2 regions of the Variovorax sp. 01T432 genome follow, and region 1 is predicted to be linked to the other one. Evidence: predicted binding sites of a transcription regulator. Region 1 holds the regulator's gene; the other holds the start of a gene.

Region 1 (3,410 bases):
AGGCTCAGTTGGGCGCCGCGCCGGGCAGGAGATCCAGCATCAGTGAAATGCGCGCCTTCACAGGCGTCAACGAGCCGGCATCGCGCAAGCCGTCGCCTGGTCGGGCCAGGATGCGGCCCTCCGCACATCGAGTGGCTCGCAAGATGGCGACGCCTTCAGCCTGCGCACGAAGGGCCGCGGCCTCCAGTGCGTGATGCAGCGTGCCGTTCCCGGTGGCCGCCAGCACAAGACCCTGCACGGGGTCGACCGCGCCAGCCTTGCGCTCGCGCACCAGAGCATCGACGATGTCGCCACGCGCTTCCGCATGGCTCATCAGGATCTCCACGCGGGGCCACTGGACCGCCGCGCCTTTCATCCGGTCGAACAACTCGCGCGCCGCCGCGGATGGCCCACCCGGCCAGTTCCTGAGCCGGCGCACCGTCCCTTCCTCGACGTACCCCACCGGTCCCGAATCTCCCGAATCGAACGCATCAAGCCGGTAGGTATGGACCTTCCGGACGTCGAATGCGCTGTGCACCGTGCCCGCGCAAACGGCGACCACGCCGCCACCGTCCGGCATGGCGGCCACCACGATCGCGTCACGCAGGTTCTGTGGCCCGTCGGGGGCGAGCGCCGTCGAGGGGCGCATCGCGCAGGTCAGGACCACGGGCTTGGAGGGCGCGAGCACAGACTGCAGGAAGAAGGCCGTCTCCTCGAGCGTGTCGGTGCCGTGCGTGATGACGATGCCCGCCACTGCGGGCTCCGCAAGCCAGTGCGCACAGCGCATTGCCAGTTCGCGCCAGATGCCGAAGCTCATGTCCTTGCTGTCGACCTGGGCCACCTGTTCGGCGAACAAGGTGATGCCTTCGCGCGCATCAATGGATCCGAGCAGGTCCGCCACGCCTACCTCACCCGCCGTATAGCCGATGTTGTCGCCTGCGCTTCTTGCCCGGCCGGCGATGGTCCCGCCCGTGCCGAGGACGACCACGCGGCGCTTGCCATCTGAATTGGTTTCGGCCATCGCTTGCCAACTTTCGAAAACTGGTTAAAAATACAGCTACTGGTTATCCAACCAGTATCCGCCAGGAGCCATTCATGCAGTTCTCCGTCAAGCTTACCGCCCGCCAGCAGCAGATTCTGGATCTGATCCAAAGCGCAATCGCACGCACAGGCGCTCCGCCCACCCGTGCTGAGATCGCTTCCGAACTGGGCTTCAAGTCCGCCAATGCGGCCGAAGAGCACCTGCAGGCCCTGGCTCGCAAGGGCGTCATCGAACTCGTCAGCGGCACCTCGCGCGGCATCCGACTCAAGGGCGACGCGCTGCGCTCCATCAACGAATCGCGCAACAACCAGTTCTCCCTTTCACTGCCCGGCATGGCCCAGCTTGCGCTGCCGCTCATCGGACGCGTGGCGGCAGGCTCCCCCATCCTTGCCCAGGAGCATGTCGACCAGACCTACTACGTCGAGAACACCTTGTTCCAGCGGCAACCAGACTACCTTCTCAAGGTGCGCGGCATGTCCATGCGGGACGCCGGCATCATGGACGGCGACCTGCTTGCAGTTCAGGCCACCAAGGAAGCTCGCAACGGCCAGATCGTTGTCGCGCGCCTGGGCGACGAGGTCACGGTGAAGCGGTTGAAGCGCAACAAGCAAGTCATCGAACTGCATGCCGAGAACCCGGACTATCCCACCATCGTGGTCCAGCCTGGCGAACCCTTCGAAATCGAAGGCCTCGCCGTCGGCTTGATTCGCAACACGATGCTGATGTGAGCAACTGAATAACCCGGCCGCGACAGGTGGCGGGCGTATGGCCGAGGGCCATCACCCTGTCGAGGCCGATGAGAGCAATCCTGCCTGTGTTCAACCTCTGACCTTTCTGGAGTTCACATGGGAATCGCCCTACTCAGCATCGCTGACTTGTTCATGCCACTGCACGCCCTGGCCAGCCGATTGATTCCGGCGCGCCGTTCACGCCGGGAAGACTCGGCGGGCCTTCGCTACGTCGGTGTCCGCCCAAGCTGCGCGGCTCGGCCGAGCGTGGCCACCGAAGGCAAGATGCAGCGAATCTCCAGACCCTTGCGGGTGGTGCGCACCGTCGATGCGCAGCACCCTGGTCAAAGGGCCGGCCGCGTGGTGATTTCGGGTCGGATGGCGGATGTCTGCGCCGAACTTGACAGGCTCGTCGCGTTGGAAGCCGCGAACGCAGCACCTCGTTCTACCCCGCTGCACTGAAGCTGGCCAGGCCCCTGCGCTGCACTTCAGCGCTGCGCCGACACAGCATGTCGATCGTGCGAGGCACAATGGCACGCCATGAACATTGTGATCCTCGACGACTATCAGGATGCGGTGCGCAAATTGCGCTGCGCATCCAAGCTCGACGCGTATGCGGCGAAGGTCTACACCAACACGGTCAAGGGCATCGGGCAACTGTCGGTGCGCCTCAAGGACGCTGACGTGATCGTGCTGATCCGTGAACGTACCCAGATCTCCCGGCAGCTGATCGAGAAGCTCCCGAAGCTCAAGCTCATTTCTCAGACGGGCCGGGTCGGTGGTCACGTCGATGTTCTTGCTTGCACTGAGCATGGCGTGGCGGTGGCGGAAGGCACAGGCTCGCCGTTGGCGCCCGCGGAACTGACCTGGGCCCTGATCATGGCCGCCATGCGCCGCTTGCCGCAGTACATCAGCAATCTCAAGCACGGGGCATGGCAGCAATCGGGCCTCAAATCCGCTTCCATGCCCCCCAACTTCGGTCTCGGCTCGGTGCTCAAGGGCAAGACGCTCTGCATCTGGGGCTATGGCCGTATCGGTCAACTCGTCGCACGCTACGGGCAGGCCTTCGGCATGCAAGTCGTGATCTGGGGCCGCGAGGAGAGCTGCGCCAAGGCTAGGTCCGACGGCCTTCAGGTGGCGCCGAACCGGGAAGCCTTCTTCATGGCGGCGGACGTGCTGTCTGTCCACCTGCGGCTGACGGAGGAGACTCGTGGCCTGGTCACGCTCGAGGATCTCTCCCGCATGAAGCCCACCTCGCTCTTCGTCAATACATCGCGTGCCGAACTTGTCGAACAGGACGCTCTGCTCGCAGCGCTCAACCGCGGTCGCCCCGGACTGGCTGCCATCGATGTATTCGAGAGCGAGCCACCGCTGCAGGGCCATGCACTGTTGCGGCTGGAGAACTGCATCTGCACACCGCACATCGGCTATGTCGAGCAAGACAGCTACGAGATGTATTTCGGCCAGGCCTTCGACAATGTGGTCAGCTTCATCAAGGGCAGTCCGACCAACATCGTCAACCCTGGCGCGCTGCAGGTCCGTCGTTGACACGGACTCCTCTGCCCGCGGCGCTGTGGGCCTTGTTGGCGGGCAATTTCGTGATCGGAACGGGCGTGATGGTCGTGCCCGGCACGCTGAATGAACTCAGTGCCTCTCTGCAA
Region 2 (3,410 bases), on a different contig from region 1:
CGCGCGCGATCTGCTGCGCGATCCGCTGTCGCTGCTCGGGCAGCAGGTGATCGACGATTTCGGCCTGACGGCACCGAGGCTTCATCGCGGCCTGCTGGTGAGCGGGGACCGCTTCGTGTCGACCGCTTCGGAAAGCGCGGCGCTGCGCAATGACCTGCCCGATGCGCTGGCGGTCGAGATGGAGGGCGCGGCGGTGGCGCAGGTGTGCCACGACTATGGCGTGCCCTTCGCCGCGATCCGGACGATTTCGGATCGCGCCGACGATGCGGCGCACGCCGATTTCCTGCGCTTCGTCGCTGCGGTCGCGAGCCGCTACAGCCTGGCGGTGATCGACGCCTGGCTGGGCTCGCTGCCCGAGCCGGCGCCGGACGGGCTCGCTACTTGAGCCAGCCGCGGCTGCGGAAGTACAGCATCGGCCCCAGCGCGCTGACCACCATCAGGACGAGCACGTAGGGGTAGCCGGCGGCGCCGAGCGCGGCGATCTCCGGAAACTGCATGTTCATGCCGTAGATGCTCGCGATCAGCGTCGGCGGCAGCAGCGCCACGCTGGCGACCGAGAAGATCTTGATGGTCTTGTTCTGGTTGATGTTGATGAAGCCGACGGTCGCGGCCATCAGGAAGTTGATCTTCTCGAACAGGAAGGCCGTGTGGTTGTCGAGCGATTCGATGTCGCGCAGGATCTGCCGCGCCTCCTCGAACTGCTCCGCATTGAGCATGCGGCTGCGCATCATGAAGCTCACGGCGCGGCGCGTGTCCATCACGTTGCGGCGGATGCGCCCGTTCAGGTCTTCCTGCCGCGCGATGGCGCCCAGCACCTCGCCGGCGAGTTCGTCGCTCACGTTGCCTTCGAGCACCTTCTTGCCGGCGATCTCGAGTTCGTCGTAGATGTTCTCGAGTGTGTCGGCGGAGTATTCGGCGTCGGCGTCGAAGAGCTTGAGAAGCACTTCCTTCGCGTCCTCGATCAGTCCCGGCGCGCGGCGCGCGCGCATGCGCAGGAGGCGGAACACCGGCACGTCCTCGTCGTGAATCGAGAACAGCACGCCGCGGCTGCGCAGTTCGGTGTTGTGCTGGTTGAGGATGAAGGCCACGCGCACGGAGCGCGGGTTCTCGTCGTCGTCGATCAGGAAGTCGCTGCGGATGTGCAGTTCGCCGTTGTCTTCCTCATAGAAGCGCGCGGATTCCTCGATGTCCTCGTCCATCGCGTCTTCGGGAATGGACAGGCCATAGTACTGCTTGATCCAGCGCTTTTCCTCGACCGTGGGCGATTCGAGGTCGACCCAGATGGGCTGGAACTTGGAAAGCTCTTCCAGCGCTTCGATCTCTTCCTGGACGAGGCGGCCATTGGCGAGCGTGAAGATGTTGAGCAAGGCTCACTCCCGTGAAATGTCTGGGCGGATGGGCGAGGAAGGGGCGCTTTCAAGCTCCTCGCCGACGGGCCGTCAGACGGGAGTTGAAAGCCGCGGAGGCGGAAGGTCCATGCGGCGACTCCAAATGCGGTGCGGCGCGATTATGTCACCGGCCCTTGGGCAATCACTCGGACGTCTGGATGGACATACAGTAAAGTTGCGGCGATGCAGAGCGTTGCGACACCCGCACCCACCACCCAGGCCGAGCGTCTCGCCGCCGCACTCGGGAAGCTCAACGACGCGCAGCGCGCGGCGGTGCAGCACGGCGCGCACGGGGCCGGGGGCGAGGCGGCGCAGCCCGATGCGCGGCCGTTGCTGGTGATCGCCGGCGCCGGCTCGGGCAAGACCAACACGCTGGCGCACCGCGTGGCCCACCTGATCGCGCGGGGCACCGATGCGCAGCGCATCCTGCTGCTGACCTTCTCCCGCCGCGCCGCGCAGGAAATGGAGCGGCGCGCCGGCCAGGTGCTGGCGCGCGTGCTGGGCCTGGCATCGCAGGGGGCGCCGCCGGCGTTGCCCTGGGCCGGCACCTTCCACGGCGTCGGCGCCCGCCTGCTGCGCGAATACGCGGCCCGGATCGGCCTGGACGAGAACTTCACCATCCACGACCGCGGCGACGCCGAAGACCTGATGGGCCTGGTGCGCAACGACATCGGGCTGGCGTCCATGGAGCGGCGCTTTCCGCGCAAGAGCACCTGCCTGTCGATCTACTCGCGCGCCGTCAACACCTGCGCGCCGCTTGCCGAGGTCCTCAAGCATGCGTTTCCGTGGTGCGCCGAATGGGAGTCGGAACTCAAGCGCCTGTTCGGCGCCTACGTCGAGGCCAAGCAGCAGCAGCACGTGCTCGACTACGACGACCTGCTGCTGTACTGGGCCGAGATGGTGGCGGAGCCAGCGCTCGCTGCCGAGATCGGCGAGCGTTTCGACCATGTGCTGGTCGACGAGTACCAGGACACGAACCTGCTGCAGGCCGCCATCCTGCGCGCGCTCAAGCCGGACGGCCGCGGCGTCACGGTGGTGGGAGACGACGCCCAGTCGATCTACTCGTTCCGCGGCGCAACCGTGCGCAACATCCTCGACTTTCCGGGGCATTTCACCCAGCCGGCGCGCGTGGTCACGCTCGAACGCAACTACCGCTCGACGCAGCCCATCCTCGATGTCTCCAACGCGGTGATCGCCCGGGCGGCGGAACGCCACGCCAAGACGCTCTGGACCGACAAGCCCTCGGCCGGGCGGCCGCAACTGGTGCTGGTGCCCGACGAGGCCCAGCAGGCGCGTTGGGTGGCCGATCGCGTCCTCGCGCACCGCGAGGGCGGGTTGGCGCTCAAATCGCAGGCGGTGCTGTTTCGCACCTCCTCGCACAGCGCGGCGCTCGAACTGGAGCTCGCGCGGCGCAACATTCCTTTCGTCAAGTACGGCGGCCTCAAGTTCCTCGAGGCCGCGCACGTGAAGGACCTGCTCGCCGTGCTGCGCTTCGCCGAGAACCCGCGGGGCCGCATGGCCGGTTTCCGGGTGACGCAACTGATTCCGGGCATCGGCCCGGCGACGTCTACGCGCCTGCTCGAAGCCATGGCGCAGGCCGCCGAACCGGGTGCCGTCGTGCGGGACTTTGTCGCGCCCTCCGCGGCGCAGACCGAGTGGGCGCGTTTCGCGGCCGTGTACGAAGCGCTGCGTGCGCCCGCGCTGGCCTGGCCGGGCGACATGGAACTCGCCCTGGGCTGGTATCTGCCGCACCTCGAGCGGCTCCACGACGACGCCGGGCCGCGCCGCCTCGACATCGAACAACTGGCCCGGCTGGCCGCCGGCTATTCTTCGCGCGAGCGCTTTCTGACCGAACTCACCCTGGACCCGCCGGAGGCCACGAGCGATCGGGCGGGCCCGCCGCTGCTCGACGAGGATTACCTCATCCTCTCCACCATCCATTCGGCCAAGGGACAGGAGTGGACCTCGGTGCATGTGCTCAACGTGGTCGACGGCTGCATACCGGCGGATGTCGCGCAGGGG

What was found. Region 1 encodes LexA, which represses DNA repair genes until DNA is damaged. Its sites were predicted from a motif close to ACTGTATNNNNATACAGT; they were not measured.
Region 2: a site for LexA is predicted at 1,542-1,559, ahead of AC1DNF_RS27615 (ATP-dependent helicase). Genes of this name have one in related genera too.

Annotation. Positions count from the first base shown of each region.
Region 1 is NZ_JBFTPS010000009.1:46,140-49,549, forward strand. It holds gene AC1DNF_RS09685 (asparaginase) at 5-1,000, opposite strand; gene lexA (transcriptional repressor LexA) at 1,075-1,749, shown strand; gene AC1DNF_RS09695 (hypothetical protein) at 1,867-2,211, shown strand; gene AC1DNF_RS09700 (D-2-hydroxyacid dehydrogenase family protein) at 2,290-3,297, shown strand; gene AC1DNF_RS09705 (MFS transporter) at 3,294-3,410, shown strand, end outside.
Region 2 is NZ_JBFTPS010000048.1:46,875-50,284, reverse strand. It holds gene AC1DNF_RS27625 (5'-methylthioadenosine/adenosylhomocysteine nucleosidase) at 1-385, shown strand, start outside; gene AC1DNF_RS27620 (magnesium and cobalt transport protein CorA) at 378-1,367, opposite strand; gene AC1DNF_RS27615 (ATP-dependent helicase) at 1,572-3,410, shown strand, end outside.